2 regions of the Paenibacillus sp. FSL k6-2145 genome follow, and region 1 is predicted to be linked to the other one. Evidence: riboswitches for the same ligand, from Rfam matches in the RefSeq annotation. Region 1 holds a riboswitch; the other holds the start of a gene.
What was found. Region 1 has a riboswitch for ZMP and ZTP ahead of NZ043_RS06480 (TIGR01440 family protein). Riboswitches for the same ligand answer to the same signal wherever they lie in the genome.
Positions count from the first base shown of each region.

Region 2: it holds a riboswitch for ZMP and ZTP, as region 1 does, so the genes downstream of both, NZ043_RS17580 (DJ-1/PfpI family protein) here and NZ043_RS06480 (TIGR01440 family protein) in region 1, are expected to answer to the same signal.

Region 1 covers NZ_CP150267.1:1,458,432-1,464,113, forward strand. The annotation lists gene upp (uracil phosphoribosyltransferase) at 1-50, opposite strand, end outside; gene glyA (serine hydroxymethyltransferase) at 475-1,722, opposite strand; gene NZ043_RS06480 (TIGR01440 family protein) at 1,978-2,571, opposite strand; ZMP/ZTP riboswitch at 2,713-2,794, opposite strand; gene NZ043_RS06485 (low molecular weight protein arginine phosphatase) at 2,891-3,463, opposite strand; gene NZ043_RS06490 (manganese efflux pump MntP family protein) at 3,522-4,082, opposite strand; gene NZ043_RS06495 (L-threonylcarbamoyladenylate synthase) at 4,259-5,332, opposite strand.
Region 2 covers NZ_CP150267.1:3,936,438-3,942,119, forward strand. The annotation lists gene NZ043_RS17560 (hypothetical protein) at 1-192, shown strand, start outside; gene NZ043_RS17565 (GNAT family N-acetyltransferase) at 201-740, shown strand; gene NZ043_RS17570 (YfiT family bacillithiol transferase) at 788-1,312, shown strand; gene NZ043_RS17575 (GNAT family N-acetyltransferase) at 1,347-1,862, shown strand; ZMP/ZTP riboswitch at 1,918-1,999, shown strand; gene NZ043_RS17580 (DJ-1/PfpI family protein) at 2,051-2,329, shown strand; gene NZ043_RS17585 (GNAT family N-acetyltransferase) at 2,341-2,814, shown strand; gene NZ043_RS17590 (VOC family protein) at 2,990-3,373, shown strand; gene NZ043_RS17595 (class I SAM-dependent methyltransferase) at 3,633-4,313, shown strand; gene NZ043_RS17600 (SDR family NAD(P)-dependent oxidoreductase) at 4,364-5,128, shown strand; gene NZ043_RS17605 (response regulator transcription factor) at 5,314-5,682, shown strand, end outside.

The sequences.
Region 1 (5,682 bases):
GTCAGTTTGTGTTGAATCAAAGGGTGATCACATATTACTAATTTTCCCATCTAATTTGTCCCTCCGGTAAGTTCTTCATGTTAAGCATTTCCAAATATACCTAGCCACCATTCATGGGCTCGATAAATCCTGTATATTATATCATCACCAACAACGAATTACACCATCAAAGGGCACCCAATCATTACAGATTACCGAATCCTATAAAAAACAGGACCGGAAAATGATCCATCCGGTCCTGTTTTGCTCATGCTGTTATGTCATTGAGTGGGAAAAATATGAATACAAGTGATGCTCCGCAAACAGATTGCACCTACGATCGCTGTTATCCCCTGATTTTTTTGATTCTCCTATAAAAGGAGAAAATCATGGGATAAAGGCGAGCGCTTCGCTTCTCCGGTTGCATTCTGCCAGCTTCGTCTTTTGTATTCCAATTTATCAAAACTCAAAAGAAAGCAGCATGAGCAAAGTTTTTTAGTATTTAAGATCTGTATAGAGCGGGAATTGGTCTGTCAGTGCAGTCACTTCTGCACGAGCTTCATCCAACTTCGCTGTATCTTTTGGATTTTTCAGTGTTTTGGCAATGATCTTACCGATCGCTACCATAGCTTCTTCGTTCATGCCACGGGAAGTTGCAGCAGGTGTACCAATTCGAATACCACTCGTTACAAACGGGCTTGTAGGGTCGAATGGAATTGCATTTTTGTTCACGGTAATACCGATGGAATCGAGCACATGCTCAGCTTCCTTACCTGTGATGTTTACACTGCGTGTGTCAATCAGCATCAAGTGGTTATCTGTACCACCGGATACGATGTTCAATCCTTCAGCGATCAGTGTTTCAGCCAGAACCTGTGCGTTTTTCACAACGTTCTGTGCATATGTTTTGAACGAAGGCTGCAAAGCTTCTCCAAATGCTACCGCTTTGGAAGCGATCACGTGCATTAGAGGTCCACCTTGGGAACCAGGGAATACGGCTTTATCAATCGCTGCTGCCCACGCTTTGCGGCACAGAATCATACCACCACGAGGTCCACGCAGCGTTTTGTGTGTTGTTGTTGTTACGAAATGCGCATGTGGAACCGGGTTTGGATGCAAACCAGCAGCAACCAGTCCTGCGATGTGAGCCATGTCCACCATGAACAAAGCGCCTACATCATTGGCGATGGAAGCCAGCTTTTCAAAATCAATGGTACGCGGATATGCACTTGCACCAGCAACGATCAGACGAGGACGGTGTTTGAAAGCCGCTTTGCGTACTTCATCATAATCAATCAGGAATGTATCTTCCTGTACGCCGTATGCTACGAAGTTGTACAGCAAACCGGATGCGTTAACCGGGCTACCGTGTGTTAGGTGTCCACCATGGGCAAGGTTCATACCGAGTACAGTATCACCAGGTTTCAACGCTGCAAGATATACTGCCATGTTCGCTTGTGCACCGGAGTGAGGTTGGACATTCACGTGTTCTGCTCCGAACAATTCTTTTGCACGATCACGCGCGATGTCTTCAACGATGTCCACATGCTCACAACCGCCATAGTAACGTTTGCCTGGATATCCTTCAGCGTACTTGTTGGTCAGAACAGATCCCATTGCTTCGATTACTGCTTCACTTACGATGTTCTCGGATGCAATCAGTTCGATGTTGTTCTGTTGACGTTTCAGTTCAAGATTCATCGCTTCCAGTACTGCCGGGTCATTCTTGCGCAATTGTTCCATGATTAAATTCCTCCCAGTTTATAAGTGAATTTATAAAGTGAAACTAATGTTTACACAAAAACGGCGAGTGCAACACCAATCTGAAGAAACGAAGTGGTCGCCAAAAAGCTTTCTTTAGAAAGCTACTCCGGAAGCATAGGCTATCACCGGATTTCCCCTTTAAATAGGGAATAAAAAATCTGGGGATAACAGCGATCGGAAGATGGTGATGCAATCAAAGTCAGGAGTGTAACCCAATTAGTCTCGCTTTATATGTTAGTCACAAAATGTTGAATCTGGTTGTTCTTCCATACGATACACCGCGCGTTCGCCGCCAATCAACTTCGGACGAGTCAACGCTGTGGTCACACGTGCATCTCCAACATAGCGGAGCGCTGTACGATAGGGTACGGCTACATGCCGGAGATGCATCCCAATCATCGTCTCCCCAATGTCCAGTCCCGCATGGGCCTGCACATGTTCAGCCAGGCATGGATCGGTCAGCGAACGATATGCTGCGGATGCCATTGAACCTCCGGCCTTGGGCACGGGTACTGCACCAACCTCGGTCAATCCAAGACGAGTAAGCACAGAACGCTCCATTACCAGCGCACGGTTCAGATGCTCACAACATTGGAATACCGTATCAAAACCGAATTCCTCCTGCACCTCGCGTATACCCGCAAGAAGCTGCTGTGCCACTTCAATGGCACCACTCGTACCAATCCGAGCGCCTGCGACTTCACTTGTGCTTGTACCGATCACAACGATCTGTCCAGGCCCAAGCTGTCCAGCAAGCGCCAGTTCATGCAGAATAGACGCGGTCTGTTCCTGCAATCCGGGTTGTTCCGAATCTAACTCTATAGTCATCCTATCATCGCCTCCCGATAAAATCATGCCCGCTGTCTCTTGGTTGTCCTTCGTATTCTTGCACGGCATCTCAGGTACTATTATAGCGAATAATCAGATGAAAGACGAAAAAAAGAGCAGTCTGCGGGTAACGCAGAATTGCTCTTTTGCCCAGGCGACCGGCCGTTTGTTCCGGTGCTCCATCGTGGTTATGCCCACTTCGTCGCCAGTTACACCGGATCCCTGTTTTCCCCTTCATCATAAAACAACCCGCGTCTAAAATCAACGGTTAATTTACATCACATGTCCTATTTTTATAACCTGCCCCGCAGGATCAGAATTATCCCAGCTTATCCAAAAGCCGGTCCAATGCAGTCCGAATCTCAGCTGCAGCTATATTGTAATCATCACGACTTCCCCCAAATGGATCGGAGATGTCGAAACTTGGGATTCGTTGTCTAATCTCAATGGCTCGTTCACGCTCCGATGCCAGGATCTCTTGCCCAAGGGCACGTTTCATCTCCAGCGTTGCAAACAGGCTGTCCAACTCCTGAACATCACTTAATACCTGTTCATCATCCTCCACATATTCTTTCAATGTATAGGTTTTGTGGACTGAATCGGGAAATACCTGCATGACATGTTGCTTATGACTCCGTGTTAATGTTAGAACCAGATCGGCCCAACCTACCAGGTTAGAGCTAAGTTGTGTGGAATGAGGTGGACCTTCAACGTTATGATCTCTCAACACTGCTTCCGCATGACGGGAGATCGGCATACCCGACGTTGCTGCCACACCTGCAGAGCGAACCTCTACCTGAATGCCACGCTCTGATGCCAGTTTTCGCAAAAGCCCCTCTGCCATGGGGCTGCGGCACGTATTTCCTGTACATACGAATAAAATATGTTTCATTGTGTTAGCCTCCCCATTTTACATATGATGCAAATGATATGATATCTCAAGTTTTATTCTAAAATATAAACAAAAGTCCAAACGCAAGCAAGATTGCGCCACCAATAGCTTCGCCGTAATCCCCTAGATTCTGGCTCACCCGACGGCCTAATAGCAGACCCATCACCGACATCACCCCGCCACAAACGCCGAAAGCAAGTACGGTTAAGATCAGATCACTGCTAAACATCCCTAAGGAAACGCCAACGGAGAACGAATCCACACTTACGCTGAGGGAGAACAAAACAACACCGAGCAGGGAACGGTGGTCCACCAGCTTTGTATCGCCTTCACGGAATGCATTCAGAATCATATGAGCACCCAGCAAAACAAGCAATCCACCTGCCGCATACGTCGTAATGTCGCCGAGCAGGGAGCTGACGTATTTGCCCATATACATGCCGATGAGCGGCATGATGATATGAAATAGCGCTGTTACAATACTGATTCGCAATACATCCCGCAGCCGAATGCCCTTCATGCCAATTCCGATTCCGAGTGAGAACGCATCGAGGCCAAGCGCAACAGCCATGATCAAAATGGTTACCAACTGCCCTACATGGGCAGACACATCCCACATCCCCATACCCCCAAGTCACGTAAAGGTTCTTGTACACGATATGCGGACAAGGACCTAAACATGACCGATGAAAGGCAAACGGCGACGGATCTCTGGTCAGATGCTGGGCTTTATAGAATCTTGATTTTGTTTTGGAAAAAGAGTGATTACTCTCCTGACTGTATGATCAGGAGAGATTAAGAGGATTGCTGGTTGCCAACTTGTATGAGTTGGTTCCCTGCAGCCTTGAGCAGCCGATTCATAACGGCTGCTCCCAGCCCTTCGCGTGAGCAAGCTTCAGCCACAATATATGTGGCGCCTTGCTCATCGCAGCTGCGCAGCGCGGCGTATAGCCGGCGCGCTGCTTCTTCCAGCTCGCTGGCGTCGCCCAGCGAGAACACGGCATCGGCGCGGTACTGCTCCGCGTGCTCGGCGAACGCCAGCACCGCGGTGCGCTCTCCGCGCTGCGCCGCCTCTGCGAGGGCGGCGCTGATCCAGGCCGCCACCGCTGCGGGCGGCCCTTCTACCACGCACAGCGCCCCTGCGGGTGCGTAGTGCGTGTACTTCATGCCCGGCGAGCGCGGCGCCGGGCTGCCCACGCCATCGGCCCCCTCCGCGAGTAGCGCGGGGTCCGTGGCGACACGGGCGGCAACGGCGGACAGTTGTTCCGCCGTAATGCCGCCAGGGCGCAGGATGGTGACGGTACCGTCGTCACCGACCTGCACAACCGTGGACTCGACGCCCACCCCGGTGGGGCCGCCGTCCACGATGCCGCCGATGCGGCCATCCAGATCCTCGCGTACATGAGACGCGAGTGTCGGGCTTGGCCGCCCGGAGCGGTTGGCGCTTGGCGCAGCCACAGGGCATGCCGCCGCCGCGATCAACTGCAAGGCCACCGGATGGTCCGGCATGCGCACGGCCACCGTGTCCAGACCCGCGGTGACACGCGGGGACACCGCCCCCGGCCTAACCGGCAGCACAAGCGTCAGTGGTCCCGGCCAGAAGGCCGCCATCAGCGCTTCCGCCGTTTCGTTCACTTCCGTGACCAGAGCATCCAATTGGTCACGATGCGCGATATGCACAATCAGTGGATTGTCGGAAGGTCGGCCTTTGGCGACAAATACAGCCTCCACGGCTGCTGTGCTACGCGCATCGGCACCCAAGCCATAGACCGTCTCGGTCGGGAAGGCCACCGTCTGACCTTGACGAATGCAGGCTGCAGCAGCCTGCAAGTCGGCGAGCGCCTGTTGTTCGGCGCTCCCCTTTTTCATACCCAACAATTCAATATTACCCAATCCGTGATCATTCTCAGCGCTCACCAAGACGCGTACATCCCACATCTCGGTGACCAGTGCTACCGGAGCTTTCATATCACGTTCTTCTCTACCATCCCTCATCTCAGAGGTGTGTTGCGCTGGTTCGTTTTCTCTGCTCATATATCATCATTCCTAAGTTTCAAGTAGGTTAGTTCATATCCATATTCAATATAAGTAATTATAACATACCTGTCCCAACTCGGATGCCCTTCAAACTTCACTCCACGCATAAGTCTCGCTATATCCTCGCCACTAATTCATATCAAAAGGGCAGCTCCCTGAATCGAAGTCGCCCTTATTCATAG
Region 2 (5,682 bases), 2.5 Mb from region 1:
GCTGATAATCTGATAGGATTTGCGATACCTGATGAGATAGGGAGTTACAAGTTGCGGTTAACGCTCAGATCTTTGGATGGAACGACTCAGCCGCTTGAGAATCCCATGGTGTATTATGTTCACAACGAACATTTGTTAGGGAAGGATCTAAGTTGGGTTACGGGTGAGAATCTGGAGATCAATAAGGAGTAATCAGAATGATGAATGTATATGAATCGAATGAAATCACCGTACGTTTCTTGGACACAGAAGATGAACGACATCTGGTGAAGTGGCTGTCAGACCCGGAAGTTCTTCAATACTATGAAGGGCGTGATCGGCCGCATGATTTGGAGCAAGTGAGAGAACATTTTTACAATCAGAAAGATGATGCTACTCGTTGTATCGTTGAGTATGGAGGACATCCGATTGGATACATTCAGTTCTATGAGCTTGAGGAAGAAGAACGAACGGAGTATGGTTATGGAGATACGGATGAAATCATCTATGGAACGGATCAGTTTATTGGTGAGGTAGACTACTGGAATAAAGGCATTGGTACACAGTTGATGCAATCCATGCTGGCTTATCTGATTAATGAAAGACAAGCCCGTAAAGTGGTTATGGACCCTCAATCCTGGAACTTGCGAGCGATATCCTGTTACGAGAAATGTGGTTTCCAAAAGATTAAACTGTTGGAGAAACATGAGCAGCATGAAGGACAGATGAGAGACTGTTGGCTTATGGAATATGCTCCTTAGATAATGTTAAAAGTTATTTGAATCATAGAAACAAGGAGGAATAATGGATGGATGAAAGATTTCCGATAGGACCATTTGTACACACGGGTGAAGTTACTTTGGCACAGCGGGAGAAGTGGATTCAGGACATTGCTGAGTTGCCTGAACGCGCACGAGAAGCGGTAAAGGGATTGAGTGAAGATCAATTAAGTCTGCCGTATCGAGAAGGTGGATGGATGCTCAAACAGGTCATTCACCATATGGCAGACAGCCATATGAACAGTATGATTCGTTTCAAGTTGGCACTGACAGAGGATACACCAACGATTCGGCCTTATTATGAAGAGCGCTGGGCTGAATTGAGTGATTCAAGGGACCTGGATGTCGAATTCTCGCTTCAGATTCTGGATGCGCTCCATCGTCGTTGGGTGTTTCTGTTAAACGCGCTGACAGATGCAGATTATGCCAAACAATTTTATCATCCCTCATCGGAAGAAACGACAAGACTGGATTATAATCTGGGCATGTATGCTTGGCATGGCAAACACCATGTTGCTCACATCACATCGCTTCGGGAGAGACTGGGAATATAGCAAGGAGAAATATCTTTTTAGGGAGGATTCATCATTGAGTGTACATATCAGACTATTAAATGAGAGCGATCCTGTAATCATATCAAAGGCGTTTCAGGAGCAGGGTTGGGGGAGATTCGCTGAGCAGTATCTTCGTTACTTGGCTGAACAACATAATGGGGAGCGCGTAACCTTGGTAGCCGAGTTAAATGGAGAATTTGCCGGATACGTGAATGTATTGTGGTATTCCAGCTACCCGTCTTTCAGGGAACAAGGCATTCCCGAAATTAACGATTTTAATGTGCTGATGAAGTTCCAGCGCCAAGGTATTGGTTCACGGTTGATGGACCGAGCAGAGGAAGTTATTCTGGAACGAACGGATGTAGCAGGCATTGGTGTAGGTGTGTTTTCCGATTATGGCAAAGCGCAAGTTCTATATGCCCATCGCGGGTACATACCAGACGGTCACGGTGTACACAAACATGATCATTACATTCAGCCGGGTGAAGAAACGATTATGGACGACGATGTTGTACTTTATCTTACGAAGAAGTTAAAAGACGCGCAATAATTTTCATCATATATATACAGTGATGAAAGATGTCATGTATACTAGTTGTTAAATATCTGTTGTGTGTGACTGGCGTAAACGTGGAGTGAACCACGAGGAAGCACATATATTATATGCCGTACGCCTGGGCAAAGTGTTTGATCTTTTGATCAAACACTTTATTTATTATTCAGGGAACGAAAGGACAGGTGGCGGCAGCAGGTTTCCTAAAAGGAAAAAGGGCTACTACCAACTCATCTGCTTATGATTTATTGAATCCTTATTGTGCAGAAGTAATTTCAGCGCGTGTAGTGCGTGATGGTAATACGGTAACGGGTGCGGGGGTTACGGCTTCTATTGACCTGGGACTATACTTGGTCGAAATGTTAACGTCTACGGAGATCGTCCTTCAAGTTCAGCAAAAACTGGAGTATCCATATTATGAAGCCGGTAACTTAAAAGATGTCTACATGCACACTAAGAGGTAGGGGATAAAAAGATGACTATTCGCCTTTTTCAAGCGATTGATCAGCCAGCAGTGCTGAAAATGATGACGGATCATGATTTTCAATTTCCTTCGTTTATACGCGATCAGTATCCTACGCGCTGGGATTCATTTTTAAAAATGACGGATGAACGTATCAGTGCTTATTATGTCATGGTTGACGAAGCAGATGTTGTCATAGGTCATGCTGGTTATATCTTTCAGCCTACTGTTAACCGGTATGAAATCGTTGGCGTTGTTACAAGCAAATCACACCTTCGACAGGGAGTAGCACGTGCACTTATTACTAAAATATGCATTAAAATAGCTGAATTTGGCTGTAGTGATGTCATGCTTTACACACTTGATCATGAAGAAAATGAAGCAGCGCTTGTATTTTATGAACGAATGAATTTTCAAAAGGAAAGTATCGATATGAATTATTATACCTCGGGGTTTCATAGACTTTCACTTGTTAAAACACTATAAGTAACTTCAAAAAACTAATTGTAGTGGAAGCATAAAAATTGTACTTCAGTTTAAGTTGCATGTACTTGCAAAGAAAGATGATAAAAAAGCTGTCCTGCATGTTATACTCTATTGGAATTTGAGGAATGATAAGCAGGATGTTGAGAGATTAGATGATCAGAGGAGTGATTGATCCATGTTTAGCAAAGTCGGCCAAATTATGTTGTATGTCAATAATCAAGATGAATCACTGGCTTTTTGGACCGAAGTCGCAGGATTCCACATTGTGGATGAAGTAAACCTTGACGAGGGCATGAGATGGATTGAGATCGCGCCTACTCCAGATTCGCAGACGAGTATTATTCTCCATGACAAAGAGTTCGTCGAACGGATGTCGGCGGGTGTAAACCTGGGAACACCTTCGTTAATGTTCTTCACTGAAAATCTGGATAAATTATATGCCGACTTGGCTGGTAAACATGTAACGGTTGGAGAGATTGTTGAGATGCCAACGGGGCGTGTTTTCAACTTTGCTGATAATGAAGGAAATTACTTTGCAGTCTTGGAACGGGCGAAGTAAGTTACAACTCAAAACCTCTACGATTGTAAGCGATCGACATTCATGTCGGTCGTTTTTTTGTTGGGAAAAAGCTTCTGTTTTTAAGTAGAAAAGCACAAGAAAAATAGAGAACTACTGGGTAAAAATGTTATAATAGAGTGTGGATAATTCATTGAAAATGACGAGGAATGGATAGTCGGAAATGAAGGTTTGGATGGAGCATTGAAGGAGGAATGTGGTTGTGGAAAAGACGATTAAAAGTGTACAGGATCTATATGATATGCTCGATGCGGACTTCAGATCTGCCAAGCAATTTTGGGAACCTTTCTATGAGGATCGGAACAGACCAATCCCCTTTTTCCCAAACAAACCGGATGAGAATCTGGTAGCACATGTGAACGAAGGTGAGCTAAGCGGTGGCAAGGCACTGGAACTGGGGTGTGGCCCGGGCAGAAATGCGCTGTATCTAACCCGCCAAGGATATCAGGTAGATGCTTATGATCTTTCCGAGACAGCGATTGCCTGGGCTAAAGAGAGGGCGGCAGAAGAGCAACTGGACGTGCACTTTGAATGTCGCTCTGTGTTCGAATTGTCCCCAGAGCAAGAATATGATCTTGTCTACGACTCGGGTTGTCTACATCATCTGTTACCACATCAGCGCATTCCCTACATAGAGATGGTCCACAATGCACTCCGGCCTGGAGGATACTTTGGAATGACTTGTTTTGCTCCTGGTTTTGGCGATATTGGTGGACCTGAGATCGTTATGAATGATTGGCAGGTGTATCAAGAGAAGTCGATGCGAGGTGGTCTTGCATTCACGGAGGAGAAGCTTCGCTACATGCTGGAAGATGGCTTTGAATGTGTGGAGTTCCGTGCAATGAAGGTGATGGAGCAGCATGAACCGTGTTTTGGTGTACCTTTTCTGTGGGCCACGTTGTGGAGAAAGAAAGATTCATAAGCTTATATGGGGATATGATCGATTGAAAATAGAGGAGGAGTGGTATCGAAATGGGAACAGAAACAGGAAGAAGACACTTTATCATTACAGGCACATCCAAAGGGATCGGTTTACAACTTGCAGAGTTATTATTGGCTAAGGGAGACTACGTTTACGGTATTTCACGCGGGGGTTCGGATCTGTTGGAATCAGGCGAGGAATGGAGCGGGCGTTACCGCCATGTTCAGTATGACCTTGCCGACCTGAATGGGATCGATGATTTGATTACACGTATATTGGACCAAATACCTTCTCAGGAAGCTGAATTGATTGGACTTATTAATAACGCAGCGATGCTAGAGCCTTTAAAACCTATAGATCAATGCAGTGCGGCAGAGATAAGTCAGAGTCTTAACATCAGTCTTACAGCGCCAATGATATTGAGTTCATCTTTTATTCAACAAACAAATCACCTGTCCGCCAGACGTAAAATAGTTAATCTCTCATCGGGTTCGGGAAGTTATCCCGCGCCTTCAATGGCAGTGTACTGTACATCCAAGGCAGGCATGAACATGTTCACCCAATGCGTATCTCTGGAGCAAACGGGCCAACAGAACCCTGTTGAGATTGTTGCTTTTGATCCGGGGATGGTTGATACGGAATTGCAGGCTGCTGCACGAGGCAAAAGTACAGAGGAGTTCGCTCTTGCAGGTATGTTCAATCAAGTATATGAAGCAGGCCAATTAAGATCGCCACGAGATGTGGCGATGCAGTTGATCAAGCGGATGGACGAACACCTTGATGCAAACCATGTTATACACAGTATTGAGAGCTAATATGATATATGTATTTCGGCTTGTCTTCTTTACGAAGTAAGGATACCTTTTGATATAATCCCAACTTCCCTGTACACTGGAATCAGCGATTGGAAGAACGATTCGTAACGGTAAAGGTGATCCTGCAACAACGGAGTCTGATCACCTTATTCAACCTTAGAAGATCAGAAACGTGGTGAAGTCTCTTGTTTAAAATTATGCTCATTGAAGACGACGAATCATTATTCAATGAAATCAAGGAACGTTTGTCCCAATGGTCGTATGATGTGTATGGTGTGCAGGATTTTGGAAAGGTATTGCAGGAATACAGCGTAATTCAGCCGCAACTGGTCATTATTGATATTCAGTTACCCCAATATGACGGGTTCCACTGGTGCCGGATAATTCGTTCGCACTCAAATGTGCCGATTATCTTTTTGTCCTCACGGGATCATCCTGCGGATATGGTTATGTCCATGCATTTGGGTGCAGATGATTTTATCCAGAAGCCTTTTCACTTCGATGTATTGATTGCCAAGATTCAAGCGACTTTGCGGAGGGTGTACAACTATAAT